DNA from 2 places in the Arthrobacter sp. TmtSoilC79 genome. Region 1 is predicted to be linked to the other one. Evidence: predicted binding sites of a transcription regulator. Region 1 holds the regulator's gene; the other holds the start of a gene.
The links. The regulator LexA, encoded in region 1, represses DNA repair genes until DNA is damaged. The targets are predictions, from matches to a motif close to TCGAACANNTGTTCGA.
Positions count from the first base shown of each region.

Region 2: AC6JA3_RS14685 (LexA family protein) is a predicted target of LexA. The motif match lies at 4,463-4,478, and genes of this name have one in related genera.

Region 1 is NZ_AP046051.1:2,955,304-2,971,002, forward strand. It holds gene AC6JA3_RS13560 (cation diffusion facilitator family transporter) at 1-543, opposite strand, end outside; gene AC6JA3_RS13565 (TrmH family RNA methyltransferase) at 644-1,555, opposite strand; gene rplT (50S ribosomal protein L20, sunset domain variant) at 1,582-2,256, opposite strand; gene rpmI (50S ribosomal protein L35) at 2,376-2,570, opposite strand; gene infC (translation initiation factor IF-3) at 2,688-3,743, opposite strand; gene AC6JA3_RS13585 (DUF1844 domain-containing protein) at 4,151-4,549, shown strand; gene AC6JA3_RS13590 (MFS transporter) at 4,722-6,026, opposite strand; gene AC6JA3_RS13595 (SseB family protein) at 6,076-6,990, opposite strand; gene priA (bifunctional 1-(5-phosphoribosyl)-5-((5-phosphoribosylamino)methylideneamino)imidazole-4-carboxamide isomerase/phosphoribosylanthranilate isomerase PriA) at 6,990-7,733, opposite strand; gene AC6JA3_RS13605 (CG2302 family histidine operon protein) at 7,782-7,940, opposite strand; gene hisH (imidazole glycerol phosphate synthase subunit HisH) at 7,941-8,693, opposite strand; gene hisB (imidazoleglycerol-phosphate dehydratase HisB) at 8,690-9,316, opposite strand; gene AC6JA3_RS13620 (histidinol-phosphate transaminase) at 9,363-10,481, opposite strand; gene AC6JA3_RS13625 (LysM peptidoglycan-binding domain-containing protein) at 10,559-10,918, opposite strand; gene lexA (transcriptional repressor LexA) at 11,291-12,034, shown strand; gene AC6JA3_RS13635 (ATP-dependent DNA helicase) at 12,031-14,091, opposite strand; gene hflX (GTPase HflX) at 14,084-15,646, opposite strand.
Region 2 is NZ_AP046051.1:3,207,750-3,223,448, reverse strand. It holds gene AC6JA3_RS14705 (hypothetical protein) at 1-301, opposite strand, end outside; gene AC6JA3_RS14700 (GMC oxidoreductase) at 298-3,063, opposite strand; gene AC6JA3_RS14695 (hypothetical protein) at 3,212-3,643, opposite strand; gene AC6JA3_RS14690 (hypothetical protein) at 3,792-4,223, opposite strand; gene AC6JA3_RS14685 (LexA family protein) at 4,492-4,923, shown strand; gene AC6JA3_RS14680 (hypothetical protein) at 4,905-5,372, shown strand; gene AC6JA3_RS14675 (hypothetical protein) at 5,531-6,115, shown strand; gene AC6JA3_RS14670 (hypothetical protein) at 7,263-7,421, opposite strand; gene AC6JA3_RS14665 (hypothetical protein) at 7,579-7,785, shown strand; gene AC6JA3_RS14660 (chymotrypsin family serine protease) at 7,921-9,207, shown strand; gene AC6JA3_RS14655 (hypothetical protein) at 9,544-9,708, shown strand; gene AC6JA3_RS14650 (Y-family DNA polymerase) at 10,128-11,426, shown strand; gene AC6JA3_RS14645 (uroporphyrinogen-III synthase) at 11,512-12,669, opposite strand; gene cobA (uroporphyrinogen-III C-methyltransferase) at 12,681-13,715, opposite strand; gene nirB (nitrite reductase large subunit NirB) at 13,725-15,699, opposite strand, start outside.

The DNA.
Region 1 (15,699 bases):
CACACCGAACAACGCGAAGAGCAAGCCAAGGAGCGCGCCGAAATCCTCCAGGAGGATGACAGGAAGTTCCGGCTGCTTGGCGTTACGGACAAACTTCACCCATGACTGCTTCCCGCGGATGTGGTTCGATTCGATAATCGCCGTGCGGAACGAGAACGACTCAGCCAGGATGGCACCGACCAGGACAGCCAGCGGCACCCACCAAAAGTCTCCCTCGATGCCATGAGGGTGCTGGAACTTCTCCCAGGCCTCATACAGGGCGAACAGGCCACCGACGCTGAACAACACGATCGAGACGATGAAAGCGTAGATGTACCGTTCGCGGCCGTAACCGAATGGATGTTCCGGGCTCGCCGCGCGCTTGGCACGCTTACCGCCCACCAGCAGAAGAAGCTGGTTGCCGGAGTCCGCCACCGAGTGGATGGCTTCGGCAAGCATGGACGATGATGCCGTCAAAAAGAACGCAATAAATTTCAGGACAGCAATGGTCAGATTGGCAGCCAGAGCCGCCACAATCGCTTTGGTACCGCCACCTGCAGCCACGAAAGCTTCACCTCTTCGGGTTTGGGAAGGAATGTCATGAGCCAAGAAGAGTCGTCATCGTCTGATCCCGCATGCATTACCGTACCCGGGGAGGCGGTCTTTAGACATTCCCCACTGTGACGCCCTGCTGGGAGCGTGCACTGGCGTAGAGGCATACTGTCGCCGCCGTTCCCAGGTTCAAACTCTCAGCCGCTCCGTAAACGGGGACAGCCACCCGGTGATCGGCAAGTGCCAGTTCATCATCCGACAAACCCTGCGCCTCATTGCCGAACAGCCACGCTGTAGGGGCTTCGAGGGCATACTCAGAGGCAACGGAACCGTTTCCAAGCCTTCGGGCAGCATTCTCGTCCTGGAGCTTGTCCAGGTTGACGGTCCCGTAGCCATCAGCGGCCAGGATGCCAATACCCCGCTCACGGCAACGCTCCACGAGGTCCTCCACATCGGCGCCGAGCACCACTGGAAGGTGGAACAGCGAACCGGCTGTGGACCGGACAGCCTTGGGGTTGTAAATATCCACGCTGGAACCTGTCAGCACCACGGCATCAGCACCTGCGGCATCGGCAGCGCGAAGGACAGTACCGGCATTGCCGGGGTCCCGGACCTGGCACATGACCGCGATCAGGCGCGGACCGGCGTCGAGTACTGATTCAAGGGTGACGTCCACAAAGCTGCACACAGCCACAATCCCCTGCGGATTGACTGTATCTGCCATGGCTGCCAAGACTTCGTCACTGGCCAGCCGGAGAGGAGTACCCAGGGCGAGCTCGGCGAGTTCCGGTAGACGGTCCAGGCACGCTTCGCTGGCAAAGACTTCATGCACGACGGCGGAACCTCCCGCCGCGGCACGCTCGCGGTGCAGGCTTAGCGCCTCACGCACCGCCTGCGGCCCCTCGGCCAGGAAGCGTCCGCGTTTTAAACGCGCCGGGCGCCCGGCAAGCTTGGCGACGTCCCTTACCCGATCTGCTCGGGGGTTGGTCATCGGAAAGTCTTGCGGGCGCCCGGTTTGGTTCATATAAAGAACTTTAGTGGCAGTTGCGACTAGTTCTTGATCTGCTGGCGTGCTTCGCCACCTGCAGGCTCGAAGCCGGCAGCCTTTGCAGCCTCAACGGTGGAGAACCAGTATTCAGCAGCGGTGGTGTTGTACCAGGTGGAACCCGGAACGTGGTACTTCTTGGACTCGGCGTTGCCCTTGATGGCGTAGCCTTCCGGAGCCTCGTCGCCATCAGCGGCAACTGCGCCATCGATGGCCGGCTTCTCGGAAACGACAGCCTTGACGGCCGTTGCCGTCGCAGCAGCCGGAGCAACCTTTGCAGCCTTCGGAGCAGCCTCGGCCTTGGCGGCCGGAGCGGACGTGTCAGCCGGAAGTGCAGCCTTTGCAACGTTCACCAGAGCGGCGAAAGCGTTGGCGTCAGAGACGGCCAGCTCGGCCAGCATACGGCGGTCAACCTCAACCTCAGCGGCCTTCAGGCCCTGGATGAGACGGTTGTAGGTGAGGCCGTTGGCGCGGGATGCAGCGTTGATACGCTGGATCCAGAGGCGACGGAAGTCACCCTTCTTCTTACGGCGGTCACCGTAGCTGTACACAAACGAGTGCAGCAGCTGCTCTTTGGCCTTGCGGTACAGGCGCGAACGCTGACCGCGGTAACCCTTGGCGCGTTCGAGGACAACCCGGCGCTTCTTGTGGGCGTTTACCGCCCGCTTCACACGTGCCACGTGCGTACTCCTTCAGAAATCTTTATCCCAAGCTGCTACTGCCGGAAACCCGGCCGGCCTGAGAAGGCTTTTGGTGTAGTCGGCCACTGCCGGATGGCAGTAACCAAAGAACTTGGAACTTAGACGCCGAGCATCTTCTTGATGACCTTGGCATCGCCCTTGAAGACGAGCTTGTCGCCGGCGAGGCGACGGGTCAGCCTGGAGGACTTGTGCTCCAGGTAGTGACGGCGGTTGGCCTGCTGGCGCTTCAGCTTGCCGGTACCGGTCAGCTTGAAGCGCTTCTTAGCACCGCTGTGGGTCTTCATCTTCGGCATGGGAACCGATCTCCTTACGTATCCACGGACGAGTCCGCGATTCTTTCGCGCAGCCGGCCCGCGAGGGCCGGCGTGCTGGTTGCTTGCCGGTGGAGGCGGGGCCTCCGCGGCGTTGAACTAGTTGGTCTTGCGTGACGCAGGCTTCGGCGCGGCCTTTGGGGCCGCGGGCCGAGCTGCCGGCTTGGGAGCTGCCGGCTTGGCCATGGGCTTCGGAGCCGCAGGAACTGCAGGCTTCGGAGCGGCCGGGACCACAGGCTTCGGAGTTTCAACCGGGGCAGCCTTCGCTGCCGGAGCCTTCTCAGCCGGAGCCTTTTGGGCCGGAGCAGCCTTTGCAGGTGCTGCCTTGGCCGGTTCAGCCTTGGGAGCCGGAGCTTCCTTGACTACGGGTGCTTCTTCAACAACGGGCGCCGGAGCTTCCTCTGCAACAGGAGCTTCCTCGGCTGGCGTTGCCTCTTCAGCTGCCGGGGCTTCTTCAACAACCGGAGCCTCTTGGACTTCGGCTGCTTCAACCTCAGGAGCCTCGGGAGTTTCCTGCGTGGTCTCCTCTTCGCCAACCAGCAGGCCGGCCGGAAGAAGGTCGCCCAAGCTCTGGGTCAGCGGAGCCTGGTCACCGTCGGTGTCCACGCGTCCGGAAGCCTTGGCCTCGTTCTGGGCCTTGGCTTCTGCACGCTGTGCCGCGCGGCGGGCTTCTGCCTTGGCTTCGGCCTTGTTCTTCAGCGGACCGATCACCATGACCATGTTGCGGCCATCGATGCGCGGGCTGGACTCTACGATGCCAACCTCGGCAACATCTTCGGCAAACTTCTGGAGAAGGCGGATGCCCATCTCGGGACGCTGCTGCTCACGGCCACGGAACTGGATCATGGCCTTGACCTTGTCACCTGCACCGAGGAACCGAAGGGCGTGACCGCGCTTGGTTTCGTAGTCGTGCTTGTCGATCTTGAGGCGGAAGCGAATTTCCTTCAGAACCGTGTTGGTCTGGTTCTTGCGGGCTTCGCGGGCCTTGACTGCAGCCTCGTACTTGTACTTGCCGAAGTCCATCAACTTGCAAACAGGAGGCTTAGCCTGCGGGGCAACTTCAACGAGATCGAGATCGGATTCGGCAGCAAGACGCAGGGCGTCCTCGATGCGGACAATTCCTACCTGTTCGCCGGCAGGGCCGACCAACCGCACCTCGGGGACGCGGATACGCTCATTGATTCTTGGCTCGCTAATGTTAAAGCTCCTGTGGTTGTGGTGATTTCACCGGCAAATAGAGAAGGCCTCCAATTGCTGGCGCAATCGAAGGCCTCGAAGATCGGCTGCACTGCCCCTACAGGGAGTACGCACTTCGGGTGGCTGTGCCACCCAAGTGTCCGACCAGGTACCCGGCAACCTCTTGTCCCCGAAGGGATCACGTCCCTGAAGGGAAACGGCTGACGCGGGTGGGAGAGAACTCCGCTTGCAAACTGAAAGACAATTCTACAGAAACAACCCGCCAAGTGCACATTGCACGCGGCGGGACCATTACTGCTGTTCTTGGCCCTGAACTTCCGGCCATGAATAACGACTTCCAGTCGGTCTGTGACAAGCTTACCAGTATGAGCACTGAAGACAGCAATTCCCGCAACTCCTACAGCGAAGACGCCGCGCCTGCCACCGATTCCGGTGTTTCCCAGCAGATCCGCGACATCGCTGAAGTACCGGCCGTGGAAGTCATCACCACTGGCGCCGTTCACTTGATGAGCGCAGCTGCGGTGAAGGTAGGCCTGGCGGACGACCCCAACGCAGAGGACCTCAAGGACCTCGACGAAGCCCGCAAGCTGATCACAGCCCTGGCCGGCCTCGTGTCGGCGGCTGCCCCGGAGATCGGGTCCCAGCACGCTGGTCCGTTGCGCGACGGCCTTCGCTCACTGCAATTGGCATTCCGCGAAGCCTCGCTCATCCCGGACGCCCCGGGCAAGGGCCCGGGTGAGAAGTTCACCGGACCGGTTAACTAGCCCCCAACTCCCCCAGGAATCAACGACGGCGGGTCGACCACATGTGGTCGACCCGCCGTCGTGCGTTCCCGGCTTGTCCGGCTTTGTCAGCTGTCTGGTTCGCTCGGCGCGCCCGGTTCTTCCGGTTCTTCCGGTTCTTCCGGTTTGTCCGTTTGGACCGCAGTTGATGCGATTAGACGCGGGCGGCCCGGCGGCGCAAGGAGGTCAGGAGCAGACCCGCGACGCAGAGCAGGACACCTGCCGAACCGATGGCCGCAAAGCCGGCGGAAGGACCAACCGTGTCGATGAAGACGCCGGCCAAAGGAGCGCCAAGGGCGACGCCTGCCGTGAGGGCAGAGCCATACCAGCCCATGGCCTCGCCACGGCGTTCCTCATCGACGAGGTCGGCCACCTTTTCCGAGGACGCGGACAGGACGGGCGCGCAGAGCAGGCCCGGCAAAAGCGACAGGAAGGCCAACGTCCAGGTGTCCTGGGCAAAGCCCATGGGAATAGTCAGTGCGGCCATTCCCAACAGGAGCAACATGGGCGAAATGGAACGCTTCATGGAGCCGTAAATCAGCCCGCCGACCACCGATGATGCGCACCAGAAGAAGAACACTATGCCGATCTGGTTCTCATGCCCGCCACGTTCCAACAGGCCAACGATGCTGACATCCGAGCCACTGAGCACCATGCCCGATCCCGCGGCCACAGCGAAAAGCGCAGCCACGGAGGCAGTGAACCAGGTGAAATTCCTGGCAACCCGGCTTTTGAGCGCTGCACTGCGCGACGTTGGAGACGTCATCTCGGAGGCCGCTTCCTGAACGTGCGCCGGCGCGGAAGCCACCATCGCCGCCTCCGCGGCAGCGAGGTCCGCCGCAGCACGGTCCGCGGACTCCTCCGGAGTGCAGGCGGTTTCACTTCGAGTCGGCGGGTTGAACCACATGAGGAACAAGCCAGCCACCGACACCGAGATGCCTACCGCTGTCAGACCGATCGCCGAGAAACCGGCCGTGGCCACAATGGCGCCAACGGCAGGTCCAATCATGAAGACAAGTTCCGTGGCAATGGAATCCAGGGCGAAGGCAGACCGGCGCTGCTCCCCCTCAACCATGACGCCCAACGACTGACGCACAACACTGAAGATCGGCAGGGTAAAGAGCCCGCCGACAAAAACCAATGGCAGAAGCCACTCGTAGGAAACGTGCGGGACGATGGACCAGATCACGGTCTCGGAGACCACGGAAGGAATCAGGGCCTTCCTCAGGCCCACCGTGTCAACCCTTCGGCCCCGCCACGGCGCGCCCACGGCAATGCCGATGGTCATGACAGCGGCGGCCGCGCCGGCGGCGGCGTATCCCTGATTCAAAGTCAAGACGATGTGCAACGTCAGCAGAACGCCTGCTGCAGAGTGCGGAATACGCGCGATCATGCCCACCACCAGCAAGCGCCGGACAGGGCGGATGGACAGCATCTCTTTGTAGAGAGCGAAATTCACTGGCTAAAACCTCTTGTTCCCCCGGGGCAGGCCGGGGAACCGGCTGCCATTAGTGCGGCCCAGGCTCCTGTGCTGCACGCTGCAATTTCACTTCAATGGAGTCAACGCCCTCTGCGAAGGAATCCATCCGCGCCCATGCCTCGTTAAGTTGGGCAACCAGCGCTTGGACAGCCACCGCATCGAGGCCATCTTCGAGATAGAGCACCACGCGCAACTCCGGACCGGAGCCGCCGCCAGACACGGTGCGGCCATCGGCTGTCAACGACGCTACGCCTGCGCCGGGTTGCGTCTGAAGCCGGCGGACCGTCCGGAAAGTTGACACTGTTGAAGCGAGAGCAGACTCCAGTTGATCATCAAGGTATGACGGCGTCCAGTCCCGCTGCTGGGCGAGGGCCCACAGGGCAGGGCGCCGGACCACGAACGTGAAGTCCGAGCCGGGATCCACAACAAGCAACTGCGCGCCTTCAGAGACTGCTGAGAGCGCAGCGCGAGCCGCATAAACCGCCACGGGACGGGCTTCGCCGTGCCAGGCTTCCAGTGCTGCAGCAGAAGTGAACACGGGCATCGCCTTGCGACCGTCTGGCGCCTTGAGTGTGACCAACGCCATATCAGCCTGTTTGTCGGCGTGCAGCCCCTCGACGCCCTCAGCTTCCTCAGCCAACTGCGCAACGACCGGAACGAATACCCGTGCAGTCGCCAGCGAGGCAACAACGTCGGCCTCGGTACCGGCACCTTGGATCAGCGAGGCGATGGCGGTGAGGTAGCCGGCGTCGGCCGTTCCGTCGTCGTCCTCAAAGTTATGGATCCTGGCATCGTCCCCACTAAGGCTCCTGCCCGCCCACGGCTGCCCCGCCGAGTCCGTTGCTCCCCCGGCACCGGCCAATGCGGCAGCAATGTGGCCTGGCAAGTGCCGGCTTCCGGAACCTGTCTGGTTACCTTGCCGATGTCCGGCGTCGTGGGGCATCAGCGACGACCGGCAACGTCCAGGGCTTCGGGCAGCGTGAAGGCACCGGCGTACAGAGCCTTGCCCACAATCGCGCCCTCAACGCCCAGGGGCACCAGTTCACGCAGCACCCTGAGGTCCTCAAGGCTGGAAATCCCACCGGAGGCCACAACGGGCTTGCCGGTCTTCTCCACCATTTGACGCAGCAGTTCCACATTGGGCCCCTGCAAGGTTCCGTCCTTGGTGACGTCCGTGACTACATAACGTGCGCAGCCGGCATCCTCGAGGCGGGCCAGGACCTCCCAAAGGTCGCCACCCTCCTTGGTCCAGCCGCGCCCGGCAAGGGTGGTACCGCGGACATCGAGTCCGACGGCGATCTTGTCACCAAAGCGGTCGATGGCCCTGCGGGTCCACTCCGGGTTCTCAAGCGCTGCCGTGCCAAGATTCACGCGTGCGACGCCCAGTTCAAGGGCGCGGTCCAACGACTCGTCATCACGCAATCCTCCGGACAGTTCCACCTTCACGTTCAGCTGCTTCACCACCTCACTGATGAGGCCGGCGTTGTTGCCACGGCCGAAAGCGGCATCGAGGTCAACCATGTGAACCCATTCAGCGCCGGCATTCTGCCAGTTCAGGGCTGCTTCCAGGGGGGTTCCGTAGCTGGTTTCCGAGCCGGCCTCCCCTTGGAGGAGGCGGACCGCCTGGCCGTCAACGATGTCGACGGCGGGCAGGAGTTCCAGCACGGGCTGGGCGGAGGTGGTCATGTGGGTCCTTGGAGTTCGAGGTTCGACGCGGTCTGGTTGATGCCCGGTTCAGTTACCGGGCAGCGTCAAGAGGTAGGCCGCCAGCAGGGACATCCCTGCCAGCGCGTAAAAAGCAATGGAAACCCAGCGCGGTTTCTTCTGCTGGTGGAAGGAAATACCGCCTCCCACCAGCACGCCGGCGAGGCCCATGAGGACAACAGACCACATCTAGGCGGCACCGCTTCCGCTGGCTTCGGCCGCTGGAGTTGCCGGCTTTTTCAGGCCGTCCACCCAGTTCCTCAGCAGGCGCGCACCGGCATCGCCGGACTTCTCCGGGTGGAACTGCGTTGCGCACAACGGGCCATTTTCGACGGCGGCGATGAAGCGTGCGCCGTGCTCTGACCATGTCACCCGGGGCGGAGCCATGCGCGGTTGAACAACATCGAAGTTCCACTCCTGCACACCGTACGAGTGCACGAAATAGAAACGCTCGTCCTCGACGCCGGCAAAAAGCCTGGAACCTTCCGGAACATCCACCGTGTTCCAGCCCATGTGCGGGACAACGGGTGCCGGCAGGAGTTCCACCTTGCCCGGCCACTCGGCCATGCCTTCGGATTCGGTGCCGTGTTCCACCCCGGCTTCGAAAAGGACCTGCAAACCAACGCAAATGGCAAGTACCGGGCGCCCACCGGCAACCCGGCGACCGATCATGCGGATGCCGTCTACTGCTTTGAGTTCCTTCATGACGGTTTCGAAGGCGCCGACACCGGGGACCACCAGGCCGTCGGCATTGAGTACGTCTTCGGGTTTGGAACTGAGCACGACATGAGCCCCGGCACGTTCCAAGGCCCTGACAGCCGAACGAACGTTGCCGGAACCGTAGTCGAGCACCGTGACAGTGGGCTTGCCTTCCGGCGACGTGGGCTTGACCGAAGCGATGGTGTCGGCCACTGCCCCGTCCTTGAGTACCTGACCGCTCACAACGCCCCCTTGGTGGAGGGAATGCCCTCGACCCTGGGATCGGATTCCACCGCGGCACGGAGCGCCCGGGCAAAGGCTTTGAACTGGGCTTCCACGATGTGGTGGGGATCGCGGCCGGCGAGAACGTTCATGTGCAGGCAAATCCCTGCGTGCAGGGTAATGGCCTCAAAAACGTGGCGGGTCAACGAACCGGTGAAGTGACCACCAATCAAGTGGTACTCCTGGCCGGCAGGTTCTCCGCCGTGAACCAGGTACGGCCGGCCCGAGACGTCCACCACGGCGTGCGCCAGGGCTTCATCCAAAGGAACGGTGGCTTCACCGAAGCGGCGGATCCCGGCCTTGTTACCCAGGGCTGTGCGCAGCACCTCACCGAACGTGATGGCCACATCTTCCACCGTGTGGTGGGCATCGATGTGGGTATCGCCGGTGGCTTTGACGGTCATGTCAATCAGCGAGTGCTTGCACAGTGCCGTGAGCATGTGGTCATAAAACGGCACGGAGGTGCTGATGTCCGAGACACCGGTCCCATCCAGGTTGATCTCCACCAGGACTGAGGATTCGCTGGTGGTGCGCTCCATGCGCGCGGTGCGGGCAGCGGACGGCGTGGCGCCGGTTTCGCTCATTGGGATGTCCTTATACACGAAGAGTGAATGGGTTCAACATACAAGTTTAGGCGGGCTGTGACCCCTGGCCGTCCAACAGCGCTTCCAGCGCCTGGAGGAACGCCGTGGTTTCCGGCTCTGTTCCGGCCGTAACCCGCAAGTGGCCGGGAATGCCGACGTCGCGGATCAGGACCCCCGCATCAAGCAGGCCCTGCCAGATCGCATGCGGGTTCTCGAGCCCACCGAAGAAAACGTAGTTGGAGTCCGACGCTGCAGGCTTCAAGCCCATGCGCAGGAGTTCGGTCACAATCCGGTCGCGTTGGATCTTAATGTCCTCGACGTCGGCCATGAGGGCTTCGCGGTGATTAAGCGCGGCGAGGGCGGTCGCCTGCGTGACAGCCGAGAGGTGGTACGGGAGGCGGACCAACCTGATGGCATCCGTGACCTCCGGCGCCGCGGCCATGTAACCCAGCCGGGCACCCGCAAGGGCAAACGCCTTGCTCATGGTGCGGGAAACGATCAAACGCTCGCGCCCAGGCAGCAGGGTCAGTGCGCTCGGCGTATTGTCGTGGGCGAACTCGTGGTAAGCCTCGTCAACAATTACTATGGCCCGGCTGGCTTCGCCGGCCTCGTAAACAGCCTCAACGACATCAAGGCCCAGCCCTGTGCCGGTTGGATTGTTGGGAGAGCAGAGGAACACAATGTTGGCTCCTGTTTCACGGACCTGGGCGGCAGCCGAGGCTGCATCGAGCCCATAGTCCTCGGCCCGGACCCCCTGGACGTACTCTGTATCCGTGCCGCTGGCCAGCAACGGGTACATGGAGTACGTGGGCGGGAATCCCAGCGCCTTCCGGCCAGGTCCGCCAAATGCCTGGAGGATCTGCTGCAACACCTCATTGGAACCGTTGGCTGCCCAGATGTTGCCGGGAGTGAGACCGTGGCCAAGGTATTCGGCCAACGATTCCCGGAGTTCAGTGAACTCCCTGTCCGGGTAGCGGTTGAGCCCGGTGGCGGCAGCAGCTACAGCTTCCGTGATGGCCGCCTGAACATCCGCAGGGACTCCATGGGTGTTTTCGTTGACGTTGAGCAAAATGGGAACATCAAGCTGCGGCGCGCCATAGGGGCTCAGTCCACGCAGGTTGGTCCGGAGGGGTAGTCGGTCAAGTCGCTCAAGCTGGTCACTCACCACCCCAGTTTAAGGGGCTGGGTGGACTGGCCACTAACTGTGACGCCAAACCCCGGCGGGCGCCGGGACGGAATTGGCTAGCTGGCGGGTACAAACAGCTGCTGGCCAGGCTGGATGCGGCCACCGCGGAGGTCGTTCAACTGGATGATCTCGGCGATGACATCGCGCGGATCCCGCTCAGGAGCGGCAGCCCCGGCGATGCCCCACAGTGACTGACCCGGCTGGACCGTTACCGTTACCGCAACAGGTGGCCGAAGCTGCGCCTGCGAATCAGATGCCTTTGCAGGAGAGGTGATGAAACCAGCAAGGCTCAGCAGCGCAGCCACCAGCAGCATCGCAGGGATGCCGAAGAAGACGATCCGTCCCCGTCGGGTCAGACGCAGGCGCGTCGGCGCCTGGGTGGTACGGAAATCAGCGAACGTAGTGATTGCGGACATGAGCTGAGCCCTTCTGAGCTATTGCCGTGCGCCGGATCCCGGTACATGGCTGCCAATTCTTTGGTGTTCCCCTGCGTGTCACGGCTTGTCCGAACACTTTGTTCGAACACTCTGTTCGAACACTCCGTTCGAACATCGGGCCCCAACAGCAGGTTTATAGAACACATATTCGAACCTTGCTATGACATTTTTAGCACTTATCAACGAACGGTGTCGAGACTCGCTAGAACAAATGTTTGATAAAGGCCTGTGGCTGCCCTACGTTTGAGTGAAGAAACAGCACTGTTTCAGTGGAACAGGAGGGTCTGACATTTTTGGCAGACCCCTTCGTCCCCGGGCACACTCCGGGCGGAATGAAAGGCATTGGCGAACATGGCAGCGAAAGCCACCGGCGGCGGGGCACCCCTGCGGAGCCAGCAGCCTCAAAAGAGTCCCAAAAGCCTGACCGTCCGGCAGAAGAAGATCCTGGAAACCATCCAGCGATCAGTCAACGACAACGGGTATCCGCCCAGCATGCGCGAGATCGGTGACACTGTAGGGCTCGCGAGCCTGTCGAGCGTGACTCACCAGCTCTCCCAGCTGGAAAAACTTGGTTATCTCCGCCGCGATCCCAAACGTCCCAGGGCCATGGAAGTCCTGATGCCCCTTACCCTCGATGGCGGACCCATCCCGGGAGTGGAAGCGCCGGCAACTCTGCGCAGCACGGGCGGCTTTGCCGTGACGGAGCTTGCCAGCGCCAGCGATACTGCCATGGTGCCCTTGGTTGGCCGCATTGCTGCCGGCGGCCCCATTCTGGCTGACCAGACTGTGGAGGACGTGCTTCCCCTGCCCCGGCAGCTCGTCGGGCATGGCGAGCTGTTCATGCTGAAGGTGGCCGGCGATTCGATGATCGACGCTGCTATCTGCGACGGCGACTGGGTTGTGGTCCGCCGGCAGAACGACGCGATTAATGGAGACATCGTCGCCGCCCTGCTGGACGACGAAGCAACCGTCAAAACCTTCCGCCAGCGCGATGGCCATACGTGGCTTCTTCCCCAAAACACCCAGTACGAACCCATTTTGGGCGACCAAGCCACCATCATGGGCAAGGTCGTATCGGTCCTGCGCTCCCTCTAGGAGGCCTTGGAGGACCCCAAACGTTCCAGCACGCCCCGAACCACTGCGCGGTCCGTCGTAGCCCAGAAGGGCGGCAGTGCAGCCCGGAGGAAGCCTCCGTAGCGCTCCGTCGAGAGCCTGGAGTCCAGGACAGCCACAACCCCTTTGTCGCCGGTGGACCGGATAAGCCGGCCTGCTCCTTGAGCCAGGCGGATAGCGGCATGAGTAGCTGACACGGCCATGAAACCGTTCCCGCCGGACTGCGCCACAGCGCGTGAGCGGGCAGTCATCAGGGGGTCATCGGGCCGCGGGAAGGGAATACGGTCAATGACCACCAGGCGGCATGAACCACCCGGGACATCCACGCCCTGCCACAAGGACATCGTGCCGAAGAGGCAGGTATCGGGTTCATCGGCAAACTGCTTGACCAAGGCTGCCATGGTGGATTCGCCCTGGCAGAGGATATTGACATCAAGTCGGAGCCGCATGGCATCGGCAGCTTCCTCGGCGGCCCGTCGCGAGGAAAAAAGGCACAATGCTCCCCCGCCGGAGGCACGGATGAGGTCTTCCAACTCATCCAGGGCATCAGGTGAGGTTCCACGGCCTGGCTTGGGCAGGTGCTTGGCCACGTACAACACCCCTTGTTTGGGGTAGTCGAAGGGTGATCCGACGTCGATCCCCGTCCAGCTCGGTGCACCATCGCCGATCAGCCCCAGGCCTCCGGCTGCCGGCTCAAAAGCCGAACCGATGGCCAGCGTCGCGGAGGTGAGCACCACCGTGTGGCCCGCAAACAGGCCTTCCCTCAACCTGCCAGCAACGCTCAACGGAGCGATGTTGATAAGAGCAGGGGCAGTCTCGTCGGGTTGGGAATACCCCTGGCTGGGGTCAAAGGTGCTGTTCCGCGAGAACCATACGACTTCCCGGTTCTCCTTGGCGGCCAGCATGCGCTCACACAGCTCCAGGATGAGCATGAGCCGTGAGCGGGCCAGTTGCCGACCGCCGTCGACCGCGTTTGAAGAGTCGGTCTTCGAATCCGACAACGCCGCGCGCGTGGCTTCGCGCAACTGATCCAGGCAATCGAGCTGTTCGTCGTTGAGTCCGCTGGGCAGAAGTCCATTGGGAACGCCCGCTATGGCCATGTCCAGGCGATCGGCCGCGGCATTGAGCGCATCCACCGTAATGGCGGTGTGCTTGCGGGCACTTGACGCCGCTGCGTGGACCATCGCCACGGACAGCTGGCCGGAGACCGCGCCGGTGACGCGGTCCTGCAGTTCGTGCGCCTCGTCAACCACCACGACGTCATATTCAGGCAGCACAGCGAGCCCCTCAAAAGCGCTGACGGCCAGCATGGCGTGGTTGGTAACCACAACGTCGGCCTCACCGGCCCGTGAGCGCGCCAGCTCGCTGAAGCACTCTTCGGCCAGCGGACACTTCTGCGCGCCGAGGCACTCCATGGAGGTGACAGAGACCTGTCTCCAGGCACGGTCCGTGACGCCGGGCATAAGCTCGTCACGATCGCCTGTAGTGGTCTTCTCCGCCCATTCCCGGAGCCGGACCACTTCCTTGCCCAACTGGGATTGCGGCCCACCCATGGATGCAGCAAAGTGCGGGACGCTGGTGTCCTCGCCCAAAGAGAAGAGCTGCCCTTCGGAAGGCTCCTCACTGGGGAACCCGCCTTCAAGTTTTTGCCGGCAGACATAGTTGGCCCTGCCCTTGACCAAAGCCACCTTGACTGGCCGTTCAAGGGCGGGGGTAATGTTCTCCAGCAGCCGCGGCAGGTCACGGCCCACAATCTGGGTTTGGAGTGCCAAGGTGGCGGTGGACACCAGAGTCGGTTTGGCGCTGTCCATTGAATGCGCGATCAACGGGATCAGGTACGCCAACGACTTACCTGTGCCCGTTCCCGCCTGAACCAGCAGGTGCTCCCCGGTTTCAATGGCCCTGGCAACGTGTTTGGCCATCTCGTGCTGGCCGGCACGGCTCTGACCACCCATGCCGGCAACAGCCCGGTCCAACAACTCGAGGGTGGTTTTCTCCCCCAATGACTCAGCGGCGTCCGCCGCCACGTTCTCAACCATTAGTGACGAACGGCTCCAGTTCGGCTGCCAGGCCTTCGCGGACCATGACAACTACGCGGGTCCCGTTTTCCTCGTGCTCCAAGGTCAGGATCTCCGAGTCGGAGCTGTGCAGTTTACTGATCATTTCGCCGCGATCGTAGGGAATGAGCAGTTCCAGCCGAACTCCAGGCCGGGGAATGGATTGGCTGATGTCTTCCAACAACTCGGCGATGCCCTGGCCCGTACGGGTGGAAACCACCGCGTGCCGGGGTTCCTTCTGCTTGAGCCGCTCCACGACGAAGGGATCCGCGACGTCAACCTTGTTCAGGACAATGATCTCGGGCACCTTGCGGGCGTCGACCTCCGTGAAGACGGAGCGGACGGCAGCGATCTGGCCCTCCGGATCAGGATGCGAGGCATCCACCACATGCAGGATCAAATCTGCGTCGGCCACTTCCTCCAGGGTGGAACGGAAAGCCTCGATCAGCTGCGTGGGCAGTGAACGGACAAACCCCACGGTGTCAGCAAGCGTGTAGCCGATGCCATCCGGAGTCTGGGCCTTACGGACAGTGGGATCCAAGGTGGCGAACAGCGCGTTCTCCACCAGGACACCGGCATCAGTGAGGCGGTTCAGCAGCGAGGACTTTCCAGCGTTCGTGTAACCGGCGATCGCGACAGAAGGAACGGCATTACGACGGCGGTTGGCCCGCTTGGTCTCACGCGCCGGCTTCATGGCAGCGATTTCACGGCGAAGCTTGGCCATGCGCGTGCGGATCCTGCGGCGATCCAGCTCTATCTTTGTTTCGCCCGGACCACGTGAACCCATTCCGGCGCCGGCCCCGCCCACCTGGCCACCGGCCTGGCGCGACATCGAGTCGCCCCAACCACGCAGGCGGGGCAGGAGGTACTCGAGCTGCGCAAGCTCAACCTGGGCCTTGCCCTCACGGCTCTTGGCATGCTGGGCGAAGATGTCCAGGATCAGAGTGGTCCGGTCGACAACCTTGACTTTGACAATGTCCTCAAGCCCACGGCGCTGGGAAGGCGCCAGTTCGGTGTCAACCACGACGGTATCGGCGCCTGTGGCGGCAACGATGTCCTTCAATTCCTGTGCCTTGCCTGACCCCAGGAAGGTGCCCGGGTCCGGCTTCATGCGCCGCTGCACCAAGCCATCGAGGACTTCCGAACCGGCCGTCTCAGCCAGGGCAGCCAACTCCCGCAGGGAGTTCTCGGCATCTGCAAGAGTGCCCTCGGTCCACAAGCCGGCAAGGACAACGCGTTCAAGGCGCAACTGCCGGTATTCGACTTCGGTGACATCTTCGAGTTCCGTTGAAAGTCCGGCAGTACGGCGCAGGGCCCGGCGCTCTGCCAGGTCTTCCTGGTCACCGTCGTAGATGCTGTGTTCCTGGTCAAGGGTGGAGATGGCTTGCGCCTTGCCGAAAACCCCGCTGGCATCGTTGTCATCGGATGCCTGCGCAGGTACATCCTTGGAAAGAATCCGGTCGATCACGGCCTGGATTTGTTCAGGACTCATGTCCTGGGCGTCGGAATCGGATCCGGAGTGCTTCTGGGTGGTCATGGTCTCCTTAGACTGTTCGGCAATTCCAGAATAGTGCTGTTTGTTGTTTGATG
Region 2 (15,699 bases), 250 kb from region 1:
ACATCTCAGTTGCCCCAGCAGCGGCGGCCCGCCCATCCCGGAGATCACCAGGGGAGGGAAGTCCGCGGCTGCTGACGGCGGGCTGGGCTGGTTGGCCCGGGAGGGGAATTTTGTCCAAGCTCAGGGAATCCGAGGGGAAGCTGCCCTCAAGCTCGCGCTTATCGCCGAAATCGGCAAAGACCGTGGCCGCTGCGACCTTCAACGCAGTCCTGGCCAAGGACATCGGCGAGAGCCAACGAACCGCAGGCTGGGGTGTGAACCCCAGTACGGCATGGTGTTTTGCGAGCTCCCGGCTTTTCATCGCTTTGACGTGAACGGGAGGGGGACGCCTCTGGGACGCCGCCCGTAGACCTGCCAGAGTTCGCCGGCAAACAGCTTCCCGAAGGTCACCAAGCCTGCCGCCGGGGCCGGTCCTTCGGCGCGGAACGTGGTGAGTTGCTTGGCGAAGTCGAGGGGCCGGATGTAGAGGATTCCGGCCCCGACGACGCCTGCTTGGGCGGCGCCGCCTGCAGTTGGCTGTGCGGCGTCCGGTGGCGGGGCATCCTGCGTCCCTGGATCCGGTGGCGCTGCATCCGGTGGCACAGCATCTAATGGCGCTCCATCCGGTGGCACATGCCCGCGAAGGATGGTGGCATACAGGGTGGTGGTGTCCGCCCAGAGGTCGAATCCTGCCTCGTTGCGGATTAGTTTATGGCCGGTGAACGTGAAGGGTGTTCCGCCCGGGTCCCGCAGCCACAACCGGTAGAGCATGCGCCTTGCTGGTGCAGCGGCGTCGGCGGTTTCCTGGACAAACAGATTGAACCAGCCCCGTTCCACCGGCATCCGGCCACCGAAGTAGTCCGCCAGCACGTAGCCTTCAGCTCTGGCCGGATGGTTCGGGTCGGAGGCGAACGCCTCGATGTCCTCGGCGATGATGGTCAGCTCGAACATGATCTTCCTGCTCCGGTCCCTGCCCAGGCTCCGCCCTTTCTCCGGATCGGCGATGCCCGGACTGAACCAACCGTGCATTTGTTCGGTGAACCGGACGGAGGTGGCCTCTTTGCCGCTTACGCCTGGAGTGCCGGGCCTGCCCAGTCCGCGGCTGCGCACCTGGGAAGCCTCGGGCACCTCAGAGACTGCGCTCGCAGGCTTTTCCTCAGGTGCGGTCTTGCCTTTGGTGGCGTCCGGAGCCAACGCACGCGGAGCGGACGCGGCGACGTCGACGACGGCGCCGGCCGCCTCCTGCTGTACGGCCACCTTTTCGCCGGACCCGCCGGAGCCTGCGGCATCTGCCGGGCGGATGCCCCGGCGACCAGGTTCCCCTGCGTTCCCGATGATGTGGGCGCAGGTGCGCTCCGCGAACGCTGCAATGGTCAGGGACGGGTTGGCACCCACAGGGCCCGGCATCGCGGCGCCGTCCACCACGAACAATCCGGGATAGCCGAAGACCTCGCCGTAGGAATCACAGACTGCTTCGCCCGGATGCCGTCCGGAGGGGGCTCCTCCGATCGGGTGCACCGTGATGACACGCTTGGCCCACCAGAGGGGGTTGTCGATGAAGTCCCCGTCCAGGTCTTTGGAAATGGACTCCATGGTTTCGCGGACGCGGCCGAAGTACTCCTTGGAGGTTGCCATGGTCCACGCGATGGCCAGCCTCCCGTCGCGGAGGGTCATGACACCGTCGGGGACATCCCTGCCCATACCCAGCATGGGCACCGAACTGGAGGACAAACGGCCATCGCCCACCGCTGCGGCGAGGTCGGCGGAGACGTTGGACCGGCCGGCGTCGAACAGCCTGTCCTTGAAGAGCTGCCCGGCCACTTTGGCGGTCCGTTTGATGGTGGTGCCCAGTTGCGCTGTCTCGATGAGCCAGTTCATGAAGGCCGGATACCCCGCGTCCTCCACGTAATAACCGCGGCCATCGCCGTCGTCGTCGTGTGAATCCGGGACCCTGATGGCTGTGGTGATCACCGGGCCCCGGCTGCCGGCCAGATTCCGGACGCCGGGCCGTGAGCCGTTGGCCGGGGGCGTCTTCGCACCCATGATGAACGTCAGGAGGTCGCCGTTGCCGCTGAAACGGGTGCCAAGGGCGTCGCTCAGCGCAGGGAGGGAACCGCGGTTTCGGAGCAGGAGGAAGTTGGTGCCGAATGTGCCGGCACCGAGCATGAGCCGGCGGCAATGGATGATGCGTTCGGTGAGAAGTTCGCCGTGATGATCCGGATGATGCACCACATAGCGGACCTCGTAGCCGCCACCCGGCGACCCGGGGTTCAAGGGCCGGATGCCACGGACGTCATGGAACGTTCTGACATCGGCTCCCTTGAAGGCGGCCGCTGAGATGTAGTTGTGGTCCAGGGTGTTCTTGGCGCCGGCATTGCACCCGATGTCGCACTCACCGCTGAGCGTGCAGGTGGTGCGCACCGTGGCAGGACCGTGGATACTGCCGTAGCCGGGCAGCGGCAGTGCATGGTTGGTTCGCGGTTCGGTCCCTGGTGCTGCCGAGAACGTGACGGCTATGGGAGGCCTGGTGATGGACAGTCCCAGGTTCGCGGCCGACTTCTCCATGGCCAGGGTCTTCGCGGTGTCCATGTACGGGTAGGGGACGGGCTGGAGCATGGCTTCGGCGGCGTCGTAATGGGGATCGAGGTCTGCCCGGGTGAAGGGCCAGTTCTCATATCCGCCGCCGGGGATGGGGGATTCGTTGACGAACCACTTTTCGTCCTTGCGCAAGAGGACATTGGCGTAGATCAGTGAGCCACCGCCCAACCCGCTGGACACCAGCCCCTCAGTGCCGCGGAACGTCCAGGCATCAAAAAGTCCATACAAGCCCCGGTCCGGATCCCAGAAGTTCCGCCCCATCTCCGACGGCGAACGCGCGAAACTGCCGGGCGGGTACGGTTTGCCGCGTTCCATGAGCACAACGGACTGCCCGGCCTCGGCCAGTCGAAGCGCCGCCACGGAACCTCCAAAGCCGGAGCCCACCACCACGGCGTCGACCTTTTCGATGCCATCGCGGCGGCGTGCCTGATCAGAAGCGGGCTCAGGTCCCGCAGCCCCACTGTTCCCGGTCCCCAGACGACCCATGGCCGTTCCTCTCAGAGGAAAGCTGACTACATAGCTGCAGCTGGCGGCGCCGGGCGTGGCCGGGCGATGCCTCCGCGGACTATGGGGCTTATGTTCCCACCGGGCAGGGGATCTGTAAATGAGGTGGAGACAGTGGATTCAGCGCGCGCTAGGCAATGCGGGTATAGATCATGTCAAAGTCGTGTTCCAGCGGCCCGCCGGGGTAGGTCCCGCGTTCCAACCGGGCAGTAATGGTGTTGCCGTCCTTGGAGAAGTGGCCAACGAAGCGTTGCGGCCAGTCGGGCCCATCCCTGAACAGGGTCCACACGCCGTCCTTGAGCGTCATGTCGTAGATCCTGGCCACGCCCCGGGAGTCAAAGTAATGCTGTTGGAAGGCTCCATCCGAGCCTGTGGCTCCAATGACGCTGACCGCATTGGGGTACTCCGGCCGCTGGACCGTGGAACGCTGGATGAGGAAGCCTCCGCTTTCCAACCATTCGAAGGCGGTCCGGCCGGGCACATCCTTGCCCGGAACTGATGTTTCCCACTCGCCGAGGAGGATGTTCAAGTGCTCCAACGTAGGTTTGGGATCCCGTGCCATGGCCGCCCTCTTTTCGGGTGTTCGCGTTGCTGAACAGCTTCAGGGTATGACTCGTCCCGTTCCGCCGTACAGACCTCCGCGGAGACCGCCCGGGCTTGGTGCAGGTGGTGCCGTGCAGCGCTGTTCCGGGCTTGGCGCCATGGCGGCATCAGGGCTGGCGGGTGACCCCGCGCGTCTCACGGAACTCCGCGGGCACCGTGACAGCGCCCTTAGGAACAGCGACGGTAATGCCCCTCTTCGTCACGCTTGTGACGTTCTGACCCCATTGCTTTGCGTACTCGACGACGGGCCTCGCCGCAGCCCGGTTGCGGACGATTGCTACGAGCACGACGGTGAGGAACGCAAGGGTCATCAGACCCGGCACCACGATGACGACCACTTGGTTGATAAGACCGGTCAGGAACAGCGCGGGGCCGAGGAACCACAGCGCCACCGTGGAGAACATCAAGACGAGAACCAGTTTCTCAGAGCGTGCGTGGACGGCCTGTGCGTGTGCCAGCTCATCCGGGTAGCGTTCCTTGAAAATACGGGTGACATCGGCGCTGAGCGCATCAGCTACGTCCTTGCTCCGGGCGGTCATGGCTCTCCAATTCGCGATGCACAGCGCGACTGGGGGACAACGTCGCGGCATTGAACCCTGCAGTCGAAGACGGTGGTTTGTTGAGTCTCCTGCCTAGCCTCCGTTGGCTCGACCTTCCCTAAAGTACCGGTCTTTTGCCAGGACGCGTAAACGGCTGCAGCCCCCATTCCGCCGGCCTCCTGCGCCGCGGAAACCAAGGGGGTGACCACAATGTCCGTCATCCGCTGTACACTCAAGTATCGAACATATATTCGAATAAAGGTGTGTTGTGGGCGTGATAGTCGGCCCCCGCGTGATAGATGCGGGCTTTTCCCTGATGTCAGTATTGCTGGCGCCTCTCCCGGTGGCGGCCGGTTATCCCTCGCCGGCGCAGGACTATTTTGATGGCCGGATCGATCTCAACGAGCACCTCATCAAGGACGTCACCAGCACCTTCGTGGTCCGGGTGACGGGGCAGTCCATGGAAGGTGCAGGGATCAGTGATGGTGACGAGCTGATCGTCAACCGGGCACTGGAGCCCAGGGATGGGTCCGTCGTCGTCGCTGTCCTCGACGGGGAACTGACCATCAAAAGGCTCCGCGTCACGCCCTCGGGAGTGATTCTCCAGGCCGACAATCCCAAGTACCCGGACATCCGCGTGCCGGCCCTTTCTGAACTCACCATCTGGGGAGTTGCCACCACATGCCTGCATCACATTTGAGCCCGCCCCGTTCGCAAGGGCCCGTTCCCAGCGAACTCTGGGAACGGATGGGCGCCGAATTCGGCTTGCCGGATCTGGAAAGGGTCCGTCATCGGCTCGCGAAGCTACATGAGGATCCCGAACCTGTGATGCAACAACTGGTGCGCGTGTTTTCCGCAGATGGCACGTACTGTCCCGGTTTCCAATTCCGCGAAGACTTGTCCTTGCACCCCGTGGTGCTGCGCCTGTTTGCGCGTGCCATGGAACTGAGGATTCCGCACAATTACTTTTCGGCCTGGATGGTCACCGGCAGCCCAGGACTGCGGGATGCCAGGCCGGTGGACCTGTTGGACCGGCTGGCGCCTGCCCCACTCATCGCTGCCCTTGAGCGCTCCTTCGGATCCGGATCAGGGGACGGGCGCACTGCAGGAACCACACGGCCTATTGGTAATGGGCGCAACAAAACCTGAAAAGATTGCCCGGTTCCCTCGCTGGCTCCGCTGACCGCCGCGCCACGGCGACGTCAGAAGCGTGATTGGATGGCGGTGTGCGGAAACTGTTGCCGGGAGACGACGTAACGGCGGCCCGGTTGGGCGCTTCTCGAGTAGGAGCAGGGGTTTCCGCGGAAATGGATTCGAGGCGATCTGTTGCCTCGCGCCTCATGTGGGGCATCGCGTCGGCCCTCGTCTCGGTGTTGCTGGGAGCGGTCGCCCAAGCCTCCGCAGCGTGGGTCAGCGACTCATGGCCTGAGGTTCTGGTCTACCTCGTTATGCCGGGGTGGGCGTTCATTCTGTTTGCTCACCTTCTGAGCGGATTTGCTGCCGTGGTGGCACTGGCTCTGCTTGTACCGGCGTTGGTCAGGCGGATTTCCCGTGGCTGGCTCCGGCGGCTGACTGCTGTACTTGCAGTTCTGGCCAGTGTCGCGGCGGCTCTGCCGTGGTCTCTGTATTCGGCTGGCATGGGGCTGGCCGCCGTGGCGGCAACCTACACCGAAGTAAAGGCCAGCAGCGGAGAAAGTGTCATCGTCGAACAATCAGGGTTCGACCCACAAACGTATTCCATTTATTCACAAAAATCGTGGGGGCTCTGGCAGCGAAGTGTCCCGTGGCTGTCCGCCACACAGTTCTTCGACCCCAAGGGCTGCATGCTGACGGGCGGAAGTGACAACCTTGTGCTCCAGTGCGGAGTCGATGAGATCGTGGTGCCGCGCTAGGGTCGCTACTCACCAGCCAGGAAACAACTTGCAGCCATCATCGGCAGCGGACTTCTTCGGCGCAGGAAGCGGCAGATTTATGGCGGCTATCGGTAACTTGCCGAATAGCTTTTGAACGAATAACTGGCGGGACGAACGGAGCCGGACTGGATACCAGCCAGGATCCAAACACCTCGAGGGTTTCTCCTGACGCGAACTGAGTGTCCAGGACGATGGAGGCCGATTGGATGGTCCCGTCCCATCCGGTCGTCCAGGTGACGTGACGTTCCCCTAGCGGGGGTGGGAGGGAAATGAGGGGACGACGATGCCCGGACCAATCCTGGGAAGTGGCGGACATTCCGTCGCCAACTCTTTATCAGGCAGGGAGTTGAGCCGCCCTATGCGTCTCTCCGTCGAGTAATCCTTTGGGACGGGAGCTGGTCAATCCGTTTCTGTCGCTTCTTGCTGGCCTTGTTTGTTCGATTGAACGGAATGGCGGCAGCCAGGAGGGTTATGCCGCCGTCAATCACCGTGCCGATAAGCGGTTGGACTAATTTGAAGTTTTCGTCGGCGGTGGTCAAACGCGGTCCTTGTCTGGGCTGAAACGTCTAGATGATCTGCAGACGTAAGGACGCTGCCCGTCATGGGGGGGTACCCGGCCAGCGTCAACATGAGCGCGGTGGATTGCGCTGTGTTCAGCAGGTCCACAGGGCGTTGATTCTGCAGAATGGGACACCTTGTGACCATTCAGGCGGAGAAATCGTTGTCGCGAATCTTTAAGTCCATAGCGGGTTCGTAGCGCGTTCGAACAGTGTCAGGACAACAGCGTTCAGCGACTTCCCTCCGCAGTATCTCTGCGAGGACGCTGTGTTGTATTTGTGGCAGCGGTGGCCAGCTTCGGGGCAAACAGCGTCGCCTTCCCTGAAGCAGGCTGACTGACCCGGAGAGGGCAGCCCGTCTACTTGTGTTTGAGTAACTTCCGGGAATTACCGAGGCAAAGGATGGTCATCAGCATCCTTTGAATTTTGCTATCAAAATTCCAAGCAAAATTGCTTGTGTAATAGGTAAATGAACCGTATGCTTCGAGACCTGTGCACGCCTTACCTTTTCTGGACTTTTTGGGCGGGGTATGCTCTGCGTTTAATCAATTAGTATTCGCTTTTGTTGATCATTTTGCTGGGGGAGTTATGGAGACACTGCGGTCGTTCTTGAGTATTGCTGCCGTTGGGCTGGCAGCAATAACCGTCTCGTCGTGCGGAACCGGAGGAACGCCGGCCGTAGGTCCCGAGGTGCGCACCGGGTCGGCGTCGCCCTCGAGCGAGTGCACGAAATTCCTGCCTGATGCGCCGTGCGGGAAGTTCAAAAGTACAGCCGGTACTGCTGAAGGTCAGCCCATGGCATGGGTCAGCGAGGGACAAGTGACAGCACAGTTGGACCGAGTTGGTCAGGAAACATACCTGACGGCTGTTCTTCCATGTGGACCAGTGAACACCCCCGTCACCATTGATGGCTCGAACATGACATTGTCCGGGAAGCTCGCGATCGGCGCATCCGGCTGTGTTGATGCTGCGAGAGGTGAACAGCAGACCTGGGCCCTCAACTTCCTCAAGGACGGCGTTCAACTCAACTACACCAACGGGGCGCTGACATGGACGAGAGGTCAAGACTCCCTGACTTTCGGCGCGATCTGAACTGCCCCGGATTCAGGTATTAGGGAGCAATACGCGGCTCGGGCATAGCCTTGCGGACCGCCACAGTCTTAAGACATTGAATAATTCATCAAACACGGACCGAGACCGAATCGGCCCGCACTGGACGGGGATTCATTGAAGAAACCACTACCCATTGCAGCAGGTACTTTTGTCTTGCTGCTCGGCATTATCAGCCCCGCCGTGGCGGCATCGGATGCCCCGGTCACGCCGCCGGGGGAGGGCGCTATCGAGGAATACTCCAAGAGTGTAGGTGTCGACTTCTTGGACAACCAGAAGAAGCTCTCCGACTTCAAGTACTGGATCACACAGGTCCCGGGAATCTACGATGCTGGCTACGTTGAACAGGTTAATGATGCAAAAAGCCTTTCTGTAAAGGCATTGTGGAAGGGTTCATCCCTGCTTCGCGAAACCGTCGCCAACGAAGGACGAAAGCGAGGCATCATGGTGACATTCTCCGAGCGTCCATATTCGGTCCCCGAAATTGATTCGGCGACTCAAGCCCTCATAAATAATGACAAGGCCTTTGAACCGCTGGGATTCAAGATAGCTTCCATCGGAGGCATCGGCGATGATTCAGGTGAAATATCCATCCGCGGATACGCCGTCAAGAATGAAGGCGGCCTGCTCACATCATCGGAACGGGCTGCAGTGGAGAACCTTGCACGCGACATTACCAAGTGGCCTATCCAAGTCATTGATGGAGTCCAGTCACGCCCCGCCACTCGCATGAATGACTCCCACCCCTTCAACTCAGGTGCGTACATACTCAACAGCAACCAAACAGCTTGCACAACTGGGTTTGCGCTGAAAGCCAGAACGGGAACAGGGCAGTGGACCAATACGGCCCGCCACTGTGAGGGATCTGGCTGGTGGACTGCCCGCGACAATACCGGATCCTCAGCAGGAATGCAGTGGTGGGATACTCCCGATGGTCAAGCCGCCATGCTGTCCGAAGGCGGAAGCCGTTGGATGTTTGACGGCGCGTGGAACAACACGGCAGGATATTCCAAACCTGTTGCTGGATTCCACGACGTTTCATTGGGCGACTGGATCTGCACAAGCGGCGGGAACTCCGGCGTGCATTGCAATATCAGCGTCCTTTACACGAATTTTTCCTGGAATGACGGGTACGGTTACGCCTCCCAAATCGAGGGCTACCAAACAGTGGACGGTCAGCGTGCCGCAATCCAAGGGGATAGCGGTGGGCCCGTACTTGCCCCCTACGGCAATGGCAGCGTCGGCGCTGTCGGAATGATCCAGGCCGTCGCTGGCCCCCTATATAACTACGGCAATTGCGGCAGCGTTCGGGACGGCGGGGCCAACTACTGCAGTCGATACGTGTGGTTTACGTCTACGCGCACGATTGCGAACAGCGCGGGGATGGATTTGGTTACCTGGTAGTTACTGCTACACGCCCCAACCTGCTGGCTACGAAAGGCCTCGTCCGGTTCTCCGGTCGAGGCCTTTTCAACCTCTCCAATTCCGAGTACCACGATTTACGGTTCCTGCGAATTCTCCTCGGTCGAAGCGCAGAATTGCGGCGGCGAAGGCTTTTGGCTTGAGGAGTCAGAGAGCGTTAATGGCCAGATCGCTTCGTCTGGCAACAACATGATCGCGGACACAGCCAAGAACTCCAATGTTGATGGTTGGGGGCCGATTCCAAACAATTTTGTCAACGACGCTGGGTGGAATGGCGGTCCTGCTTCGACCAGACCCACTCCGGCGGACCATCCTGCCATGAGGTTGAAGCGGAAGTCCAAGTACAACAATCTCTCCATCTCCTCGCGAACCGCGGGTCAACAGGCCGGGATAGGTTTGGGCCAACAGGCTTATGCTCTGAGCCTCGATGCCACGTTTGGGACACTGGCCAACAACATCTCCGTGACGCACTCCGATAGTTAGGATGGGAAGCGCGTGAAGGGAATTCTGACACCTGACAGGGTTTACATCATTGGGTCCAAACGATACAGGCACCGCCAGCCTGAACCCGCGACACGACTACAGCCCTTTTGACGGTGGATTTGTCAGGCATACATGCGTCGAACTCGACAACGTGTTTGTACTGGAAACCGATCGACTCGATGCTGCGGGAGCGCCGTTCACGAACATCGAATACAACGACCGAAATGGTTGGCGAGGATTGGTTCAACGGAGCCAGTCGTACGGATGCCTTACCGCTGCCGTGGACATCGGGTAGGAAGAGCTCAGCTATTTGTCGGGGCCTGGCGGTACAGTAAAGGTATTCGAATATATGTTCGAGTGCGCGGCGTGTCCTGCTCCAGAATGGCGGCACGCGTGCTAAGGCCGAACGGAGGAGACCGATGTCCAAGCCAGCACTCATGCACCGGATGCAAGAGATCGCCCACGTGGACATCAACTGTTTCTACGCTTCGGCGGAACGTGCCTTCAACCCTTCGCTGGAGGGCAAGCCAGTGATTGTGCTGTCCAACAACGACGGCTGCGCAGTGACCAGGTCTCCGGAAGCGAAGAAGCTGGGGATCGGGCTGGGGGAGCCTTGGTTCAAACTTGCTCCACGGGCCAAGGAGTGGGGTCTCATTGCCCTCTCAAGCAACTACGAGCTCTACGGGGACATCAGCTCCCGTGTGATGGAGCTCCTGGCCCGGTACTCGGCATGGCAGGAGGTGTACTCCATTGATGAGGCGTTTCTGGGGGTAAAAGGTCAACCGGAAGAGCTGCTCGAACTGGGACGGACCATCAAAACTGCGTGCCAACGGCATGTGGGCGTGCCGGTCTGCGTGGGGATTGCCCGTACCAAGACGCTCGCCAAGCTGGCCAACAAATGGGCCAAGCACAATCCGGCTTTCAATGGAGTGTGCCGCTGGGACTCCGTTCCTGAGGCCCAACGGGAGGCCTTGATGGCACGGCTGTCGGTGATTGAGATCTGGGGCGTGGCCACCAGGCTGACCAAACGGTTGAACGCCATGGGGATCTTCTCCATCCTTGACCTGGTCCGGGCCGACCCTGTGGCCCTGCGGGACAAATTCTCCATTCTTATGATGCGCACCGTGCTGGAGTTGCAGGGCACCCCGTGCATCCCGATGGAGGAGGAAAGGATCGGGAGGGACCAGCTGATCTTCTCCCGCTCCTTTTCAACGCCGATTACGACGGCGGCGCAGCTGCGGCAGGTACTCAGCGTCTACGGCCAGATGGCAAGTGCCAGGCTCGCCAAACACGATCTCCAAGCAAAATTGCTCACAGCCTTTGCCGCCACCTCGTTCTACAACCCCAACGACAAGTCCTTTCCCACGGTTAACGTCAAGCTGCCCATGCCCACCTCGGATCCCGTGCTGCTGACCAAGGCTGCCCATGCATTGGTTCCCAGGATCCAGGAAGGGGTCAGATACGCCAAGGCCGGGATCATGGTTACTGACCTCCGCCCCAGCGGGAACCAGAAACCACTGGAGATCTTTGAGAACCGGCACGAGGAACGTGGGATCGGCCCCCTGTTGGAGCAAGTCAGCAAGCGCTACGGCCGGGGCTCCATCGGTTTGGGGCACGCCGGAATCAAGGGAGGACCCGACTGGTCCATGAAACGGGACATGCTCAGTCCCCGGTACACCACCAACTGGGATGAACTTCCTTTGGTGAAGGCGGCCTGAGGTGGGCGGACGCCACTACTGCCGGCAGGCAGCCCGGACAGGCAACTCAGGCAGGCACCCCAGGCAGGCGGCCCGGGCAGTACACCTACGCCCGCAGCCGGTACCCGCGCTTGACTACCGTTTCCACGAGCTTGCCATCGGGCAGCGAGGAGCGCAGCCGGCTGACCGTCATGTCCAGGGCATGCACGGAGCCGCGCAGATCCAACAGGTCCGAGAGCGCCTCGCGGGACAACACTGCCCCGCCCGCGCCGAGCAGGGCACGCAGGAGCAGCAGGGGAGCGGGCGCCAAGTCAATGACCTCACCGTTGATCCGCAGGCAACGCCCACGCAGCTCAATGGTGGCGCTCTTGGTCTCCAAGCGGCGCACATGGTTCAGGGACAAGTGCTCGGTAACCAACCGGATCAGCGCCCCCATGCGGTAACGGTCAGGGATCAGTGGCGTCAGACCGGCGTCGACCAGTGGTTGTGCGGTGACAGGCCCCACTGCGGCAACCGTCACGGGGCCCTTCAGGGCTTCGATGAGCTGACGGTAAAGGCCCATTTCGTGGGCTGTGCTCCACATCGCGTCCACGGCTGGTGCGCTGGTGAAGGTCAGGACATCGAGGTTGCCGCCCACCACAGCCTCGATCAAGCGCGGGAGCTTGTCCTCGCCGTCGGGCTTCACCCAGCGGTAGGGGGTGACGGTCAGGACAATGGCACCGGACATGCGCAGCCGTTCCAGCTGGCGCACATCGGTGTAACCATGCAGCTGCACGGCCACCGTCTTGCCGCGCACGCCTTCGGCCAGGAGCATGTCAACCAGCGTGGCCGTGGTTTCGTCACTGCTGATTCCGACGTCGGCAAGACCGGCCGCGCGTACGGCACCGCGGGCCTTGGGTCCACGGACGAACATCCGGCAGGCGGACAGTGTTTCCAGGAGTTGTTCTCCGATGCCGAAAGAATCAGCGGCCTCACACCAACGGCGCATGCCGTACGCGGTGGTGGCGATGCAGATGTCCGGCTTCGCGGCAATGATGGTGCGGGTGTCCTCAATAAGGACCATGTCTTCCTGCACCGGGGCGATCTTCAGCGCGGGGGCGTGCAACACGCTCGCACCGCGGCGCTCCAGGGCCTCAATGAGGTCACGGGAACGGCGGTGCGAGGTGACTCCGATCCGGAATCCATCCAGCGGCGCATCGGCGGCCTCGGAAACTTCCGGAGCAGCAGTAGGGTCCTGGACTTCAAAGGTGCGTGCAACAGTCATAAGTTTTACCCTCAGGCTTCAAGGAGCGAAGCCGCCAGGCGGCTCAGTTCAGCGGATGCTTCAGCGTGGTTGCGGTTGGCCTCGGCTACCTTGACCACTTCGCCAATGACCAGCACAGCCGGATTGCTGCAGCCGGTGGCAGCTGTTTCGATCGTACCCAGGTCAGCGATGGTGGTGCGTTGCCCCGGACGGTAACCGCGTTCCACCACGGCCATGGGCATCTCTGGCTTCATCCCTGCCCGGCGCAACCCGGCGGCCAGCTGCGGAAGTGTGCCGATGCCCATGAGGACCACGATCGTCCCGCCAAGGCCGGCCAAATGCATGTGTTCAGTCTCGGTCAAGGGTGCGTGGCCGGAGACCACCGTGAACATGTGACTCACTTCGCGGTGCGTGACCGGGATGCCGGCTGCGGCGGGAACGGAGATGGCGCTGGTGACGCCGGAGATGACCCGTACCGGGACCCCGGCGGCAACGCAGGCAGCCACCTCCTCGCCGCCACGCCCGAACACGTAGGGATCCCCGCCCTTGAGCCGGACCACGTTCTTGCCCGCAAGGGCAGCTTCGACCATCAGCTTCTCGATGTCGCGCTGCGTGACTTTGTGAAGGCCAGGCTGCTTGCCCACGTCCACCAGTTCCGCAGAGGTCAGATCGGCGAGCTCCTGGTAAGGGGCCAGGCGGTCATAGAACACCACGTCGGCATCACGCAGGGCGTCCACGGCGCCGACGGTCAGGAGGTCCAGGGCTCCCGGGCCTCCGCCCACCAAAGTCACGTGACCCTCCGCGCCGGGGGCAGGCTCAAAAGCCACGGGCACACCGGCCTCGCGGCAGCGTTCCACCAACGGCAGCCAGCCGTCGTCGCCGTCGTCCACCACGGCCACCAGGAACGGACGCTCCGGGAGCAGCCCGTCACCTGGCACCCCCGCAGGTGTGCTCAGGCGGTACACGTTGGCCCCGGCAGCCTGGTAACGCCGGATGGCTTGGCGGGCACAGGTGTCCGAGCCCGTGACAAGGACGTCGCGGTCGGTGAGATCAATGGTGAGCTGCATGGTGAACCCCTAGTTTCCTGCGCCGACGGTTTCGCTGCGGACCGGAATGGTCGACGCGATGAGCACGCCACCCTTTTCCTCATTGGTAGCCGGACGGATCTGGCCACGCTCCGGAACGAAGGAAATGGATTCGTCCTTCTGGTCGGGAGCATTGACGAAGGAGCGGAAACGGCGGAGGCGCTCCGGGTCCTTCAAGGTTTCTGCCCACTCGTCCTCGTAGGTGTCGATGTGCTTGGCCATGGCGGCCTCAAGCTCCTCGGCGATGCCCAGGGAGTCGTTGACCACCACTTCCTCGACGTGTTTGATGCCGCCGTCCAGCTCTTCCTGCCAGCGCGCGGTGCGCTGGAGGCGGTCGGCGGTGCGGATGTAGTACATGAGGTAGCGGTCGATGTACTTCAGCAGCGTTTCGTCGTCCAGGTCCTTGGCCAGCAGCTGGGCGTGTGCCGGAGTGGCACCGCCATTTCCGCCGACGTAAAGGTTCCAGCCGTCCGCGGTGGCGATCACTCCCACGTCCTTGCCCCGGGCCTCGGCACACTCGCGGGCGCAACCGGAAACACCCATCTTCAGCTTGTGCGGGCTGCGGAGGCCGCGGTAGCGAAGCTCCAGCGCAATGGCCATGGCCACCGAATCCTGTACTCCGAAACGGCACCAGGTGGATCCAACACAGGACTTCACTGTGCGAAGGCTCTTGCCGTAAGCCTGCCCGGACTCGAAACCGGCGTCCACCAGCTCCTTCCAGATGTCCGGGAGCTGCTCCAGCCGTGCACCGAACATATCGATGCGCTGGCCGCCGGTGATCTTGGTGTAGAGGTTGTACTTCTCAGCGACGGCTGCGATGACGCCAAGGCCCTTGGGGGTGATCTCACCACCTGCGATGCGGGGGACCACCGAATACGTGCCGTCCTTCTGCATGTTCGCCAAGGCGCGGTCGTTGGTGTCCTGCAGGGACCCACGTCCGGCGTCCAGGACGTACGCAGAGTGCTGGCTTGCGAGGATGGAGGCAATGGTCGGCTTGCAGATGTCGCAGCCGGCGCCGGTGCCGTATTTGGCCATGATCTCTTCGAACGAGGTCAGTTCCAGCACCCGGATGGCGTCGAAGAGTTCCTGGCGGGACAGGCTGATGTGCTCGCACAGTGCCTTGGAAACTTCGATGCCGGACTTTGTCAGTTCGCCCTCGAGGAGCTTCTTGAGCATGGGGACACAGGAACCACATTGGGTGCCGGCACGGGTGCAGCCCTTGAGCTCGCCGAGTTCCTGCACGGGGGAGTTGCCTTCGCAGGCACCGCACCCATTGATGGTGTCGCGGATGGTTCCGGCGGCCACGTTGTTGCAGGAACACAGGATGGCATCGTCGGGAAGCTCAGTCTCAGGTGCCTCACCTCCACCCGCGGCGCTCAAATACGCGCCGGGTTCTGCTGCCAGTTCGCGGCCCAGGAGCGGGCGAAGGCTCATGTAGGGGGAAGCATCGCCCACGAAGATGCCGCCCAAGAGGGTCTTGGCATCATCGGTGGTGACGATCTTCTGGTAAACGCCGCGTGCCGGGTCGGCGTAGACAATTTCCAGGGAATGCTCGGTCCGGGCGAACGCATCACCGAAGCTGGCCACATCCACGCCGGACAGCTTGAGCTTGGTGGCAGTGTCGAAGCCGGGGAATGTCGCCTCGCCACCGTGCAGGCGGTCGGCAACGATCTCGGCCATGGTGTTGGCAGGTGCCACCAATCCAAGGCACATGCCTCCGAAGTTGGCCACTTCACCGATCGCCCAGATGGCCTCCACCTCAGTGGCACAGTAATCGTTGATGACCACGCCGCCACGCTGGCCCAGGCTGAACAGCTGCTCCTCACCCTCTGCTGCGCGGAAGAGGTCGTCGCGGGGCCTGACCCCGACGGCTACGATCACGATGTCCGCCTCAATGGTGCGGCCGTCCGCCATCAAGACGCCGGTGACGTTGCCGTCGTCGTCCGTCAGTACTTCGGAAGGGAAC